4 regions of the Paenibacillus sp. J31R34 genome follow, and region 4 is predicted to be linked to each of the others. Evidence: riboswitches for the same ligand, from Rfam matches in the RefSeq annotation. Region 4 holds a riboswitch; each other region holds the start of a gene.

Region 1 (4,175 bases), on a different contig from region 4:
CATATGAATGGATACGTCCGTCGTTGTCGTCACTAGCGTCTGGAATAAAACGCCAACCTTCCCCACTTGCTCCAAACCAAGCGCAACTTCACCTGTGCCTTTGTCCATTGTCCCCACTGCATGGGTAGTGTCAGCTTGTACCTGATGAATGAGATTCGCAATCTGATTGGAGGATTCTGTAGATTTCTCCGCAAGCTTGCGAATTTCTTCCGCCACTACCGCAAACCCTTTTCCATGAACTCCCGCTCTGACAGCCTCGATTGAAGCGTTGAGCGCCAGAATGTTTGTTTGGGAAGCAATTGATGTAATGACGGACGTAATGTCGCCAATCTCCTCCGAACGCTCGCCCAATTGCTTAATGACTGCTGCGGCTTCTTTAACCGTCTGTTGGATGGAGTCCATCTGATTGGCCAAGCCACCAACGGCTTCATTGCCTGTTTTTGCTCCTTGGGAAGCCTCTGCGGCTATGCCGGAGGTTTGATTGGATGTATTCAAAATGCCATATACCCCTTCACCAATTTCACCAATTAACCCCAAATTCCTTTCATATCCCATCATTTGGCCCTGCAATCCGACATTTGCTTGCTGAATATTTGTAGTGGTTTGCTGAACGGTAGATGATATTTGATCCAGATTGCCCAATAGATGCGACGATGAGCTGGCAACAATCTGTCCCTTATCCAAAATAGAAATGATCAGCCCTTGCAGATTTTCAAGCATCCCGTTAAAACTTCTGGAAAGCTCGCCGATTTCATCCTTCGTTTCAAATGTCAGCCTGGAGGACAAGTCGCCTTCGCTGGCGGAGAGCCCTTGCAGCTTTTCGTTCATGACGGAAAGCGGCTTTAACGTTTTGCGCATGACCGTATAGATGATTGCTGCGGAAACCAGAAGGCACACGATTGTTACAAAAATCGAAAACCGCAACAAGGCGTTGGCTTCAGCATAGGCTTCACTTTTGGGAACCAAAATCGCTATGCCCCAATCCATCATGCCAGATTTCCCATAAACGATCATATGCTCCGAGCCGTTAATGACGGCTTCAGCCAAACCCGCGTCGCCATTCGTGCTGTCCGTTACAATTTTATTTAGCGTCTCATTCTCGTAATCGGCCATATTTTTCTGTAGGGTCTCTTCGGGTTTTTCACTGGCCACAACCGTGCCATCCTTTGTATAAACAATCGCATGACCGCTTTGTCCCAATTTCACTTTGGAGATGAGATCAATCAAGTCCTGAATAGGCTGACCTCCATTGCCGACTCCAACAATATTACCTTGGTCGTCCCTTACAGGAGTAGCCGTAAGCACAATTGGAGTTCCCTCCACCCCGGGAGACTTTGAGCCTACCGGATCAATGGTGACGTTCTCACCGTTGATCGCCCTTTGAAAATGCGGGTAATCCTTGACACTAACCGTTGCTCCCGGCAAATAAAGCGTGCCATCAGGTGCAATAAATGCAAATTCGTCCGGGTTATCAGTAATCTCCGTCATTCGGTTGCTGTATGCGAGAATTTCAGGAATATCTCTGTTTCTCACGTCATCGGACTGACTTAATGCCTCGTATTTGGCCTGTGTGCCCTGAATCCAAATATCGATGTAGTTCTGAACAACAGTCAGCTGCTGCTCCGCCTGCTTCTTAAAGTTTGCCTCCAATGTCGTTTTGGCCTTATCATAGCCAAGGAAAGACACACAGCTTAGCGATACTGTCATTAATAGAGTGGTAATCAGGCTGCTTTTGATGGTTAGTTTCATGGTAATCACTCATTTTCCTTCATAAATTTTTGAATACGAAAAAAATCCGGGCCGAATAGACTGGATTTGCGTACACATACCCCTTCCTTATTCGGCGACCCGGCTAGCATCGCGCTTAGCTCATTAGATCCGAAGCTCTGCGTCCCCACCTTTCAGCGAGTTCGCCTTTACAGAAAAGAATATCGGTAAAATGACACTGAACTTTTATAGTTACACATTAATTATTTATTAGAACTCTTTAAAACTTACATATTTATCCAAAAAATACAGTGCTGATGAGCCAATGAAGGTTTTTTTGCAATCAACGGGGAAATTGAAGGATATAGAGGAGCTTGCAAAAGTAAGATTAGAGGGGTAACGATGAAACCAGGTCGGGGGCTGGGGCTGGGGCTGGGGCTGGGGCACCCCAGGCACTTCGGACTCGACAACCATTAGGACGTTCTCTTTGACTGCCCAGCGTTAGAGCGTCATGAAGCCGCCATATCTGGCCAAATACTGTTCTTTTTCTTTATAATCCGGCATAAGACTGCCTACGCGCCGCCAAAAGGATCGGTCATGATTCATATGAAACAGATGGCAAAGCTCATGGATAATGACGTAATCAATCACATCAATTGGAGCCATCGCCAAACGATAGTTAAAGGTTAAATGCTTGCTGGAGCTGCAGCTTCCCCACTTCGTCGAGGACTCTACGATCTCAACCGTTTTGGGCTTTATTTTCAGCTGCGCCTGATAAATAGGTAGACGTTCCCCTATTAATTTTTTGCAGCTTGAAAAATAAAACTTCTTGAGGTTTTTCCGAAGCTCCTCCTCAGTTAATCCATCTGTCTTGATTAATTCATGCAGCAAATGCTCTTTGCCAAGGTAGAGGAATTTCTCTGTATCTTGGTATTGCTTCGTTTGCGGCGCTTTAGTAGCCTCCGCAAGATGCTGCGTTTGCTGCAAAATCCATTTCCCATGCCGCTCGACAGCTCGTTTAATGACCTCTTCACTTGCCGCTTTCGGCGCTTTTACCGTAATGAAGCCTGATGGCTCGATTTGAATCGATATTTTCTTTTCACGATTGCCATATTGAACATGAAACGATATCGTTTGATTTTCAAATTCAATGTTCATCGGCTAGTTATAGGTCATCCAGGCTGTTGTGCCGAGCACTTCAAAGTCTTGCTTAAACCAGAAGTTGCGCGTTTTATCCAGTGTGTACACATACATTCTCTTTTTCGGATATTTCGCTTTAAGCCAGTTGATAAAGGATGCCGCTTGCCCTTTGCCTTCATATTCCTTCAGCACATCCAGCACTTCTATAAAAACAAAATCCTTTTTATTTTTAATGTCGATATAAAAGTCCTTTTCCAAATATTTTTCGTCATCGCTAAAATAATCCTTTTCCGCTTTTTCGATGAGCTGCTTGCCGCTTGCATATTCCCAAATGACGCCATAGCCAACCATCGTCTCTTTGTCTTCAATCACATAAATGTTTTCCGGCAGCTCCGATGGGTCCTTCTTGCTCAATTCGCTTGCATGGTAGGTCGTCGTAATCTCGCCGAGTGTGTTCTGCATTTCTTTATCAAATGGTTTGGCTGTAATGCTAGACATGATTTTAATCTCCTTTTTGTCTGGAAGCTTATCTTCTAGTCGCTCTGACTCGTGACCGTTATCATACCATAATCGATGAATTAAAAAATAATAAAAACGATTTGACAACCGAAATCCATCACGATATATTTAATTAGACATCTAACAATTAGATTTCTAATTCATTTTAACAGAAGGTGATAAGCATGCAGCAAGACCGCAACCTGCAGCATAAATTTCGTATGATCGGACTAATGATGAAGCTCAACGTCAATAAGAAGTTGGAAGCGTACGGGCTAACGGTAGAGCAAGGGCATGCCATTCGGTATATTAATGAACATGAAGAAGGGGGACTTTCCCAGAAGGATCTAGAAATCACCTTTAACCGTAAAGGCTCCTCTATCAGCAGTCTGGTCAACAATTTGGAGAAGAAAGGCCTTATTGTTCGCAGGTCTGATCCGAAGGATGAGCGCCGCAACCTATTGCGTGTAACCCCAGCTGCGAAAGAGCTTCTTGGCTCATTCAATCAATATTTTGAAGATTTTGAACTTACGCTGCTGGAAGGCTTCACCGACGATGAAACCAACTTACTGTTCAGGTTCCTTGCACGCATCGAAGCCAATATCGATGAAGATACAGCGAACTCTTTTGAGCGCAGATAGTAATTTTCACAACTCTCGTAACCCCCTCCTACGCATGAAGGGAAGGGGTTATGATCCTTATATAGTTAGAACTCTAAGTAATTAACTGCAAACCATACATGAGAAAGTGGTGACCCACATGGATGCTGAAAACCTCCATTATTTTGAAAAAGCACCGATTTATAAAGCTATCGCTCATTTCGCCGTTCC
Region 2 (4,175 bases), on a different contig from region 4:
CGGGCTTGAAGGAGCAGTTCCTGCAATCTTCACATTCATACAGCTTGAAGCTTTGTTCCAAACCGGAATCATTCTTTTTCGTTTGGTATTTCTTAAAGCGAACGTAGCGTCCATTCGGGCATACAAAGCGGTCATCGTGTTCCTCGTATGCCCAGTTCGAGGCGTGCCGGATGTCCTTTTGGTAACGACGCGTTTTTTCTTTCATATAGTTGCCATAAGGGATGAGAAAATCAAAGCTCGGCTCTTTTTCCTGGCCCATCGCATACAAGTAGTTCGCTTCACTGCCATAGCCTGCATCGGCAATCACGGTTTTGGGCATAGGCAAAGAAGACGCCGCCAACTTTTCCATATGTGGAATGAAGCAGCGCGTATCCGTAGGTCGCTGATGAAGACTGTAAAACAAAACGAATTGGTTTTCCGTGGCCATTTGCACATTGTAGCCCGGTTTCAGTTGGCCATTTTTCATGTGATCTTCCTTCATCCGCATAAATGTGGCGTCCGGATCGGTTTTGGAGTAGCTATTGCGCTCGCCAAGGCAGGCTTTCTGCTGCTCATACCTCGCGAGCCTAGGAAGAAAATCCTCCCGAATCTGCTTCAGTGGCTGCTTTCAGGCACGAAGCGCTTTACGTAAGGCTTTCCTTCCTTCGCTGTCGTTTGCCCCAGCGATCTGTTCGGTTACGTTTGCCACTTTTTCTTCCAGTACGACAGCTGCTTCTTCGAGCTGACCCGTAAGCCCATCTGGATTCGCTGCTACGTACTCGCGAGCTTCTTGCTGCGTGAGGGTATGAATATGGGCAAGGGTCTCCTGCACCTTCTCTTTCAGCTTTGCTTCAAAGGGCAGTGTGGATTTTTTCCACACGAACGAATACTTGTTAGCATCGGCTTCGATCTTCGTGCCATCTAAAAAGTACTGCTCCATCGTAATGTAGTTGCCTTCGATGAGCTTTTGAATCATCGTTTCAAACAACTCGTCCATGCATGCTTTCATACGCACGCCGCGAAATTCATTCAAGGTGCGGAAGTCCGGCTGCTGCATCGCCGACAGCCACATCGCTGGGAGGTTTTCGCGCAGCAGCTTCTCAATCCCTCGGCAGGAGTAAATCTTTTGCGAGTAGCCGTAGAGGATCGCCTTAAGCATCATTTTAGGATGGTAAGAGCTGCAGCCCCCACCAACATAGTGAGTAAACAACTGCTCGTCCGGGAGCGCTTCGATCATCTCATCAATGACACGAGCCACATGGTGGGCAGGGATAAATAACTCCAGATCCAAGATCATCTGAGCCTGCTTGTTGTCGTAGGGCTTGAAGGTAGGGGCCAGCTTTCGTTTCGACACCCCTTTTTCTTCAATATCCTCTAGAGGAAGTGAAAGCTGCATGGTATACTGTTCGGTAGTAGTCATCAGATTACGCAAAAAATCGCCCTTTCTGTAGTGGTTGTGTGGTAACTCCCATTCTACAAGATTTGGCGATTTTTTTGTGCTTATTTTTTATATGTCACGAAAATGGGGGGCCAGAAATCACTTTTCACTGACTTTCTGGACAGCCCCGCTTTTTTTGTGCGGAATGCTATAGGTTGTGTTTATTGGGCAGAAAAATAAACAATCAGGTGACGATAGGTTCGTTTTCTGAGGAATAGGTACGGGTGAGACACATCAAACATGAGGGAGTCTTCATTTTTTCTTAATTGGTTTTAATGAACTGTTTTTATAAAAAGTTAATTATTTAACTTAAATTTCAAATAAATGAAAGGGTTGTATCCGATATAAGACTATAGGGATGAAAATGAGAAAATAGGATAGGAATCTTGGTTAGAATAAAAAGTAAATCTTTACGAAAGTCGAGGACGCAAAGCTGCGGGTCTAATTCATCGGTAGGAGAAACGATGTCATGACAGTCGAGCCGCGGGAGGGACCAAGGCTCCGCGTAGCTAGGATACTTGCGTATGGCGAAATAAGAGAACATAGCCACCATAAAATTATAAGCGGTGAATTCTCAAAACCTATTAGACCAAAAACAACAGAATTAGATTATGTACCAACTCATTGTGTAACAGAAAATAAATACGATTGATCTCTACTGGGGGATGGTAATGAGATGGGTTTGAATGATCTTCAGAAACGAGTCTTTGAAGAACTATACTTCGAGATGTTCAATTCTTTGTTAGCATATGCGCAAAGCGCATTGAAGGACCGAAGGTTAGCTGAAGAATCTGTACAGGATACATTTAGAATAGCATGTAATAAAGTTGGCCATATAATAACCAGCCCCAATCCAAGAGGCTGGTTATTAAATACACTGAAATATGTTATAAAGAATATGATTCGAAGCCGAGCCTCTTTAAGCAGCCTAGTAGTATCATCTTTGGTTTACGAAAACATCTTCTTGGGAGATAAAAATTCGCATAATGTCGATCTGTTATACTCAGAACTAATGGATGCCGATGATTATAATTTGCTGAAAAAGGTAGTCATAGAGAAATATACTATGTTTGAGGCGGCACAGGAGCTTGGCATATCGGTAGAGGCTTGTAAAAAACGAGTTCAAAGAGCTAAAAATAAGCTGAAAAAGCTGCTTGAAAATGAGGCTTAATTTTATCCTAAATTTCGAAAGTAAGTATTCAAAATCATTAAAAGAATACGCTACCAAAGTAGTGCTTTATGGTGTTAAACAATGGCTCTTGATAGTATCAGTAGATTGTGTTTTCAAATGGACGAAGTACATGTTTAGTTTTACTGATTAGCTAGTGGCTTACTCTAATGGATAAACCTTAGTGGGTTCATGTTTTTGTTCAGTTATGCTGTATAAGGATTTAAATTGATCAAAATAGTATAAAGTATTGTTAAAGACTTGGAAATTGGTGACTCCCGGTATTTCTATATTAAGATGTCCGTCAGGAAATGAAAAAGACTGTAATAATCCAGATCTATTCAACGTTACGATTTCGTTATTTCCAAATACTTGGACAAACGAATAGTCACCATCTTTTAAGACAGAAAGTTTTTTAGTATTTATATTATATAAATAAATTCGATTGTCTTCAGAAGAATTTATGAATATAAGGGCATTATCTTTTTTTCTGTATGTTAAAGAATTTAACTGTATGTCGGAAAGTAGCTTTTGTTTGTTTTTCCCATCAAGATTGATTGAATAAAGGTTATTACCGTCACTGTAAAATATGCCATTGTCATGTAAGGTGAATTCCTCTACTGGTTCTTCAGCAAGCATCTTAAGTTCTGAATTTTTAATGTTAATTTTATAAAGATTTCCTCCACGTAGATTGGTGGCATATATCCAATCTTCGAAAACAACAAAGGGGTAGTAACTCATCTTTGATATCTGTCTCAAGAACTTACCGTCCAATGAGCGGACAACAAGTCCTCTTTTGTTTTCTTTGCTATTGAATGCATTATAATACAAGTATCCATTGACTACGTTGACATATCCAAACTCGGCAACAATATCCTGTAGTACTATAGAATTTCCGGTTTGTTTGCGTATTTCTATGACATCATTCTCTAAAGGAATATATATGTACTCGTCTGTGCTTGCCATTAGACCTCCTTGGTTTACATTGTCAGAAGTATTGCCGAACATTGCTGTAAAATCTTCCGTGTAGAAATCAGACTTCTGGCACCCTAATAATGAAAAAGATGCAACGATGACCAAAATTATACACATTATTTTTTTCAAAGTATCCTCTCCTTATCTATTATTTTGTTTTAGTGCAATATATATCATTTGTTTAAGATGTCTTATGCAAAAAATATATGAGTAATGGGATAAGCGTGATGTAGATTAACAGTATTATAGTGTATTGTTCAACGATTAATGAACTGTTCGAAACAATTAATAACGATGTTTCAGTATACAATTTTATAAAATTTCCAGAAATCAAAGTTGCCGCCTTGTCAAGCTTATCTAGCGTGGTTGCAATAACCGTAAATGCCACAAAAGTTAAGCCATTGATAGAATACGCTAATCTACTGTTTTTAGAAAGTGAGGACAACAATAGCACTAGACAAGACATAAATACAGTATTTAGCATACCAATTATATAAAACTTGATTAGAAACATGCCTATGCTATCATTTGTCAACACCGCACTGATGATGCTCCGGTAGGGACTGCTTACTGATCCAAAATCGGATAAGGTAAAAGTTATTAATAGATCGCAAA
Region 3 (4,175 bases), on a different contig from region 4:
AGGCAGTGGATGTGCATTAACCGTAAGGGTTTGGCCGTTTTTCGTATCCCAGCCTCCATCCTCCCAGCCATCCACAATTTCAAATTGTGCCGGTACAGTATCAACAATCGTTACGTTCTTACCAACATGAGTCGCGCCATCCGCCTGATACAAGATGGTATACTTGAAGGTATCGCCTACATTAACGGTGTTCACACTGGCTGTCTTTGTAAAAGTTAGTCCTGTAATCGGACCTGCTGCCTGTATTGGAGCTGCGAATGGCTGGAATGCGGCTTGCAGCAGCAAAACGAGCAGCATAATCCAGGAAATCTTTTGCCTGATCGCTCTCTGTCTACTTGCGGGCATCTTATCAATCCTCTCTTTTTCTCTATCTTGTCTAGTTGTTCTATTGTTGTGATTACCTCACGAAAGCCAAGTCTTTCTCCATCCTCTCCCTCCTTACATTCAAATAAGAAAATTATATCTAGCCCAACTGTACAAAAACTTTACAAGCATCCCCTTCATTCGACAGCCTAAATAACAACAAAAAAAGCTCCGTCCATCCCTTGAAGGATAGACGAAGCTTCTGTACGTACCTATTGATTTATATGTGTTTAAATCCGTTTAATAAACTTTAGCAGCTATATAGCGCGAGCTGTCTTTAATCATTTTGCCCGCTTTCTTGCTGTTCTTCATGCCAGCATCAAGCGTCGTATCGATCGTGATCCATTTGCCGTCCAAATATACTTCATTCCAAGCATGATAGTTCGATACATCGGACGCTTTGCCCGTCACCATCTTGGCCGGAATGTCCAAGCTGCGAAGCATGCCCGCCATTAATGCAGCATAACCGTAGCAAATGTCTTTCTGTGAACTAAACGTACGATCGATTTGAGGCAAATAATCGTTGGTCACCTTAGCTGCAAGCTGATGATCATAAGAAATATTCGCCACAATATATTTGTAAATTGCCGTTACCTTCTCGGTATCCGTCTTTTTACCCTTAGTCAGCTCCAATGCTTTCTTGACCGCTTTGCTGTTGCTGCTCCAGTCAATATTTTGAATGGAGTTTAAATAGACAAGGCTGCTGTCACTCAAATTCAAGGTAACTTTGCCTGTTTGAACTGCTCTATATTTATTGGTTCCACTGACGTTCTCCAATAATGTAATCGTATAGTCTCCATTGCCCAGTTGAAGCGCGAACCACTCTTCTGTCTGGTTTGCCCGGAGCGCATACGTATAATTTTTGCCGTCTTTGGCTACAACCAGCCTTGTATCTACGCCCGACTTAACCTCATAACGAATACCGATGCTTCCTTTATCCACATTGGATTCATCGAGCCAGCTTGTCCCAGCTGCTGCCACTTGAGCAGTTGCTTGCGGGAACACGGACAGTATCAATGCAAGCAAAATCATAACCGTTAAACTTTTGCGCATAAAAAAAACTCCCTTCGGTGGCTAGGCTGCCATCTAAATAATAGAGAAGGCCCTTTAGCTTTGCGTCCCTGCCTTTCGACAGGTTTGCCGTTATCGTGTAAAGTTTTGTAAGTGATGTTAGGTAGAAGAACTACCTTATATTAAACTATGATTATCTCTAGTATATACCCATTATTTGCAACAAACAATACGTTAAACCTTTTTTATTTCCAGGCTGAGGCTTGTATTTTCTGGCCTCTCTTCATCCATCTCCGCTTTAACCGTTTCATAAAAGGCTCTTCTTTCCGCTCTTTAAGCATGCCCTTTACATCCCTTAGCAGGAGCATATACCGCATTTCATCCTCATGCTTCAAGCTTTGAAACTCTTTCAAATGTTCAGCGCCCATCCCACTTCAGCTCCATCATGCGTTTTATCAATCCTTTTTCGGCTGATAAAATTCTGATACCCGAACCAGCGTTTAGCTGCTTTTGACCGTGTAAAATTTTTGAAATCTCCAAAACTTTCTCGGTCCTGTCGACAAATAAAGCCAAGCAAAAAAATCACGAATACCGTCATCCACGATTCCCTCATTGTACTGATAAAGCTGCCGCTGATAGTTCAGGCGACATATTTCTACCCCATCCCACCAAAAAGAGAACGTGTTTCGCTTGTCGTCATGCTCCAGAGCAATCATAAATTTCCCTTCCGAAAGCTGAAAATATTGCTTGTCATAGAAAAACAAAGGCCCCTCAGAAGTAGCTGTAATCCCAATAAAATGACCTCGATGATGGGTATAAAAGCCTCGAACGATCGTGTAATCGGTCATTTGATTTAAATTCAGCTGTCGTAGGTGCTGGGCTCCCTCGCTTATACAGCAAGCCAGCTCAGGATAGCGAAAATGGCGAATGACGTTTATTTGCCGTTTCTCGGTTATCATCATCTTCTTCAACCATTCCTTTGAACATGCTATTTTTTGAAAATGAAGCCCGTAAAGCTTGTCCGTCTTCATTTTCACCTGCTCCTCCATTATAAATAAGGCAACTCTACAATTTCTCGACAAAATCCCTGTTTAATCTCGGAAAATTTACAAAATAGCCCCTACAACGCGCTAACGCTGCTTTTCCACTCTTTATACCATTCTGTAATGTACGCGCTTGGCTGCTCGTTCAATTCTTCTATCAGCGCGGCGGTTAAAACATTGTACTGCTGATTAACCATAAGATGATTTCCTTTGGACGCATACAGCTGCATTAAGGCAAAATAAGCCTCTTCCGCTTGCGCATGCTCCTCGATAATCCGAATATATCCGGCAATCGCTTTATCCAGCTGACCATGCTCGACATGCCATTCTTCCAATCGATAGGAAGTATTCAGCCATAACCGTTTCAGCCGCTGGCGCTCGCTCTCCGCCCACCAATAATCATAATCCTTTAAATAATCGCCTCTATAAAGATTCATAGCCTCTTCGTATTCCGCAAGCGTTGCAGCCGCTAGCGGCGGTGCGGCGGCAATGCCCCGCTCCCATTCCTCTACATCGAGCACAACCTGATTCAGCGTCAATATGTATCCTTCTGTTGTATTGGCAATGTGAAAACACTTTCCAAACTGATCTAGCGTTTTCCTAATGTGGTACACCGTCGTATACAGCTGGGCATATATTTTTTCCGTCCCATTATCGGGCCATAGCAAATCGATTAATATCGATTTTCTTACAAGCTGTTCGCGATGCTGGAGCAAATACAGAAACAACTCCTGCGCCTTCGTTGTGCGCCACCTTATGGCTGCATCCTTTTTCCCGGAAAACTCCACACTGAACTGCCCCAATAGCTGCAAAACCAGATGCTGCTCCTCATTCGCATTTTTCACTGGCTGTAGAGCCTGCTCTTTATCCTTCGCAGACGAGTCCAAACGCTTCTGAATCCGTTCCATCGTTTTCAATAAGCGCTCAGGATGAATCGGTTTGACGACATAATCCAGTGCATTCAGCTCAAATGCTTTCACTGCATATTCATCATAAGCGGTTACAAATACGATATTCAGCTCCGGCCTAACCTCAAGCAGCTGTTCAGCAAGCGCAATGCCACTCACTTCAGGCAAATTAATATCCAAAAATACGACATCCGGCAGATCGCGCAAAATCCGCTCTTTCCCGGTCATCGGATCCTCATATTTCCCCAAAACCTCTACGTTATTTAATTTCACGAGTTGTCGCTCCAAGTAATCCAAAGCGAGGCATTCATCATCTACAAGGATAACCTTCATGCTTTACTCCTTTAATATACGAAATAACCACTCGTTCACAAACTCTGCCATGCTGACAACAATTATAATCCAGTTAAATAGTTGCCGCAATCATTTGGCTTGAATAGTCGTTACAAATTCAGGGAAATTTGCATAGTAAAAAGAGCAGCATCTGCTAAACCTCAAGTAGGCTAAACGCTTGCTGCTCTTACGATCTGCGATTAGGGATAGAATGGACAATCCAGCTGTTCTGCTAGAGAGTCTACCAGGCGTTGACGCCCAGCTGTTCAATCGTTGCCTGAATAAAAGCAGGCTCGTCCTCCGGTGTACGGGAAGTAATCAAATTGCGATCTACCACGACTTCCTCATTACGAAAATGTCCCCCTGCTGCCAGCACTTCCTGCTCCAGCTCCGGATAAGCTGTCAGTGTCCGTCCCTGCAGCAAACCAGCCTCCGCCAAAACTTGCGGGCCGTGACAGATGGCGGCAATGGTTATGCCTTTTTCATCAGCGTCTTTGACGAAAGCATGCACGGCCAC
Region 4 (4,175 bases):
TGGGGAATATCGCTTTGATCGGGGGCCAAGCACAATAACGATGACGCATGCTTTTCGCAAGGTGTTTGTTTCAGTAGGCCGCCGCATCGAGGATTATATTGATTTTTATCGACTGGAGCATGGAACGCGCAACTGCTTTGCAGATGGCTCGGTCGTGGATTTATCCGCTGACCCGGCCGTGATGGAGGAGCAAATTTCCTGCTATAGTCCGGAGGATGCGCGGCGGTATCGGGCTTTTATGGCCGAGGCAGCGGTGATGTATAAACAGGCGGAGCGTCATTTTATGAACAAAATGATGGTTTCCTGGCAGGATAAGCTGAGTCCTGGGCTAGCGGCAGCATTTGTCCGCATTCGCCCGCTGACGAAGCTGTCCGTGCTGCTGCGCCGTTATTTCCGTCATCCCAACACGCTGGCCTTGTTTGGACGTTATGCGACCTATGTCGGCTCGGCCCCTGATCGGGCGCCAGCCATCTTCGCGATGCTGCCGCATGTGGAGGCGGAGCTTGGCATTTTCGGTGTTCGTGGCGGCACGTACAGCATTGTTGAAGGACTTCGCCAGCTGGCGGAAGAAATGGGGGCGGAAATATACACCTCGACACGTGTACAGCGCATTGTTGCCAGTGGCGGCCGTGTAAGCGGGGTAGAGACGGACGGCGGTTTTGTGCCAGCTGATCTGGTTCTCGCGAACGGTGATGTGCTGTCCGTATGCCGAGATTTGCTCGGCGAGCAGCTGCGGCCCGCGATGACAGACCGCAAAATAGCAAGCTACGAGCCTTCGCTGTCCGGCTTTGTCACTCTTGCCGGCATTCGCAGACGTTATGATAAGCTGCTGCATCATACTGTATTTTATCCGCAGCGGTATGGGGAAGAATTTGAGGCGATTTTCGAGCGCCGCGTGGCGCCATCTAATCCTGCGATCTATTTATGCTGCTCCGCCTATTCAGAACCGGACATGGCGCCGGAAGGCGGCAGCAACCTGTTTATTTTGGCGAATGCCCCTTATACGTCGGACGCTTGGAGCTGGGAGAGGGAGGCGGAGCGTTATCAGGGACGTCTGTTGAAGCAGTTAGCTGCCTATGGCTTGGAGGGACTAGACCTTAATACGGAGCAGCTTGCTGCTTATACGCCGGAGGATCTTGAGCGGGATACGTCAGCATTTCGCGGCGCCATCTATGGCATTTCCTCGAATTCAGCGAAGCAGACGTTTATGCGGCCGTCCAATCGTGCGGATTTGCGTGGACTATGGTTTGCAGGTGGAACGACCCATCCCGGCGGAGGAACGCCGATGGTTGCCATGTCAGGGCTGCTCACCGCAGAGGCGATGATTCGGCAGCATTCTTGAGAGAAACTAATGGTGCAAAAGAAAAGCCGCACTTGGCTGGGTGCAGTAATGCATCCAGCCAAGCGCGGCTTATTTTTAAAAATATAGGAAAGGATAGGATTGTTCCATCCATTCTCTATATTTCTCGGAATGAAACGCAAACTAAAAAGGGTCAAATAAAATAAAAAACCCTTCTAGGATTAGAGGGCCTGCTTGAAACAACTTATTAAATATCGGGACGACACGATTTGAACATGCGACCCCCTGGTCCCAAACCAGGTGCTCTACCAAGCTGAGCTACGTCCCGAGAAAAAATGGTGCCGTCGAGAGGACTTGAACCCCCAACCTACTGATTACAAGTCAGTTGCTCTACCAGTTGAGCTACAACGGCGTGGTTATGAATCGGACACAAGATGTATTATGCCACAGAACTTTAGGAGGATGCAATACCTTTTTTTAATTTTTCGAAAAAAAATTCGGGCAGCAGTCAAATGCCCGAATCGGCCTATTTTTTAACTTTAAAATGAACGACTGCGCTGTACAGCATTTTCCCGCGATCGGGATGAAAGACCGCATGATGGCTAATGGCGTGAACTTGTAAAAGTAGTGCCTTATTCGCTTCAATTTGCTGGTCAATATGCTTCTCCAGCGTTCGTAAGTCAAAAGCCTCAAAAAATTCGATTTTATCCTCAATTAAATCTAATCGGAAATCCATCATTAACCCCCTCAAATCTCTTGCATGCCTAGCTTTCGTTAATAGTATAACGTTGTTCAGAACTAGTTTCAAAGTATCATGTCAGCTAATCACGCTTTTTGTAATTTACAAAAGGGTTTCCCTAAATTATACTTTAAAAGTGTCGAAATAAATAGAAAATTACATACTGAAAAAGGCAAACTTATTGAAAAATAAGGGCGCAAAGTTATGGGCCTAAGGTATTAAGCTATGGCTGCCAAACTACCGGTACAGGACTATAGGCTGATTCAGCTATTCAACTCGTAACGGTGGTTGAATAGCTTTTGTTTTTTTTCAGTGTATTAGGAGAGATGGAGAGAAAATGGCGATTAACCGATTGAAAGAGGCAAAATGGTTAAAATGGACATCAAGAATTTCTGATTTCTTGAAGAGACAAAAGGTTACAACGAAGCTACTGTTCATCACTTCATTAATTACATTGTTTAATGTGGTGGCTGGTGGTTGGATTTTTATGCAAAATGCTTCGGTTAGAAGTGCAGTGAACGCTTCAAATGAGCTTCAGGAGGCCAAAAAAGAATATCAAGGTGTATCGGATTCAATGCTGCGCACGCTGCTTTCAATGATTGATGCGGTAGAAAACGGCAGCACCGGCGATGATGGCATCAATTTGGCGCTTAAGACGATGCCCGAGCGGGTAGAACATCTGAAGGTTACACTAGAGTCGCTGGATGCGAAATATCCTCACGGAGATAATGGCAACGCCTATTCGAACCAAGGCAATGTGTTTGGGCTTGCTCTGGAGCAGCTTAATAAAGAAAACGGCAATCACAGCCTGCTCTCGATTGAAGACCGTTCCGCCAAGGTCAAACAGCTTGTCAGTACATATACGATTGTTCTCAGCTTTGCGAATGAAACGGTAGAAAAATGGCTTGAAGTGGATTCGGTTGCAACACAAGATGCATTGAACAGAAGTCTTGCGGCTGCCAATACGATTATTATAATCAATATTGTGCTGCTTGCCGTTTTGCCGTTCATCATGTCCTATTCGTTAAGCCGAAATGTGAAAAAAGGCATCGTTGGCTTAATGAATCGAATTGCCTCCTATCAAAATAACGATTTTACCTATGATGGGAAGCTGGATCGCCAAGATGAATTTGGTCAAATTGACCGTTCGCTGGAGCAAATGGGAAGTGCGCTTCGCGACACGCTTCGTTCGACTATGGATGTAAGTACGGTTGTTCTGCAAGCCTCGCGCAATATGGGAGATATGATTGTTCGCAATCAGAATGCTTCCGAGCAGGTGAAAGAAGAGATTGGCAATGGCAAAACGATTTTGATGACCCAGTATGATGATGCTACTTCGATCTCGGCCGTAACGGAGCAAATATCGGCAAGCTCGCAGCAAATTGCAGCTTCAACCGAATATATTAACCGCGATATGAAAGAAATGAGAGAGTCGTCGCGCACAGGCTCCACCGATATGAAGGGCGTCGTGCAAATGGTCAATCAGACGGTGCAGCAATTTTCCCGAGTAACGGAATCCTTTGACCGGATTAATGAGCGCTACAATAATGTAACGAAGTTTTTGGGCGGCATTCAGGATTTGAACACTCAGACGAATTTATTGTCGCTGAATGCTTCGATTGAATCGGCGCGTGCAGGCGAGCATGGCAGAGGGTTTGCTGTAGTAGCAGAGGAGATTCGCAAGCTGTCGAGCCAGACGGATATCATTTCCAAAGATATTACGAAGGAGCTTAAGCTTATTCAGAACGATTTTGCCGACAGCAGCCAGAGCTTGAGCAGCTTCTCAGAAGTGATTGAAACGACGAAGCAGGCATCGGTGACCGCGAGCGAAATGTTTAACGGCCTGGAAAATCAAAGCAGCGTCTTGTCCGAGCAAATGGGCGAAATCTCCGTCGGTATTGATGAAATTACAAAGGGTATTACCGATATTGTTGGTTCTGTAGACAAGCTGCTGCAAACCTCCTCCGAGGTGAATGGCAAAATGGAGCAGATGAGCGGAATGTCCGAGGATCAATTTGAGGTATCGATTCAGCTTCAAGAGCTGGCTGAGAAACTACAGGGCTCTTCCACTAATTTGCGCGAAAAAGCGGCTGTATTCAAGGTGTAAGCTCGCTTTTAATGGATTAGTAAATGGAA

The links. A riboswitch is a leader RNA that binds a small molecule or an ion and turns the genes downstream of it on or off. The one in region 4 is predicted to bind cyclic di-GMP.
Region 1: linked by a shared signal. The riboswitch ahead of AC50YG_RS13220 (methyl-accepting chemotaxis protein) and the one ahead of AC50YG_RS10015 (methyl-accepting chemotaxis protein) in region 4 are both predicted to bind cyclic di-GMP.
Region 2: linked by a shared signal. The riboswitch ahead of AC50YG_RS06700 (RNA polymerase sigma factor) and the one ahead of AC50YG_RS10015 (methyl-accepting chemotaxis protein) in region 4 are both predicted to bind cyclic di-GMP.
Region 3: linked by a shared signal. The riboswitch ahead of AC50YG_RS25460 (transglutaminase-like domain-containing protein) and the one ahead of AC50YG_RS10015 (methyl-accepting chemotaxis protein) in region 4 are both predicted to bind cyclic di-GMP.

The regions. Positions count from the first base shown of each region.
Region 1 is NZ_JBXENU010000004.1:108,806-112,980, reverse strand. Features, by position in the region: gene AC50YG_RS13220 (methyl-accepting chemotaxis protein) at 1-1,749, opposite strand, end outside; cyclic di-GMP riboswitch class I at 1,840-1,925, opposite strand; gene AC50YG_RS13215 (M48 family metallopeptidase) at 2,209-2,865, opposite strand; gene AC50YG_RS13210 (GNAT family N-acetyltransferase) at 2,869-3,345, opposite strand; gene AC50YG_RS13205 (MarR family winged helix-turn-helix transcriptional regulator) at 3,531-3,986, shown strand; gene AC50YG_RS13200 (MATE family efflux transporter) at 4,105-4,175, shown strand, end outside.
Region 2 is NZ_JBXENU010000002.1:264,034-268,208, reverse strand. Features, by position in the region: gene AC50YG_RS06710 (transposase) at 1-589, opposite strand, end outside; gene AC50YG_RS06705 (transposase) at 608-1,411, opposite strand; cyclic di-GMP riboswitch class I at 1,809-1,906, shown strand; gene AC50YG_RS06700 (RNA polymerase sigma factor) at 2,094-2,588, shown strand; gene AC50YG_RS06695 (DUF5050 domain-containing protein) at 2,748-3,689, opposite strand; gene AC50YG_RS06690 (hypothetical protein) at 3,742-4,175, opposite strand, start outside.
Region 3 is NZ_JBXENU010000010.1:255,733-259,907, reverse strand. Features, by position in the region: gene AC50YG_RS25465 (SdrD B-like domain-containing protein) at 1-345, opposite strand, end outside; gene AC50YG_RS25460 (transglutaminase-like domain-containing protein) at 604-1,416, opposite strand; cyclic di-GMP riboswitch class I at 1,430-1,515, opposite strand; gene AC50YG_RS25455 (hypothetical protein) at 1,875-2,405, opposite strand; gene AC50YG_RS25450 (response regulator) at 2,495-3,658, opposite strand; gene AC50YG_RS25445 (DJ-1/PfpI/YhbO family deglycase/protease) at 3,900-4,175, opposite strand, start outside.
Region 4 is NZ_JBXENU010000003.1:144,828-149,002, forward strand. Features, by position in the region: gene AC50YG_RS09995 (phytoene desaturase family protein) at 1-1,342, shown strand, start outside; tRNA gene AC50YG_RS10000 (tRNA-Pro) at 1,555-1,628, opposite strand; tRNA gene AC50YG_RS10005 (tRNA-Thr) at 1,637-1,712, opposite strand; gene AC50YG_RS10010 (YrzA family protein) at 1,827-2,036, opposite strand; cyclic di-GMP riboswitch class I at 2,201-2,284, shown strand; gene AC50YG_RS10015 (methyl-accepting chemotaxis protein) at 2,377-4,146, shown strand.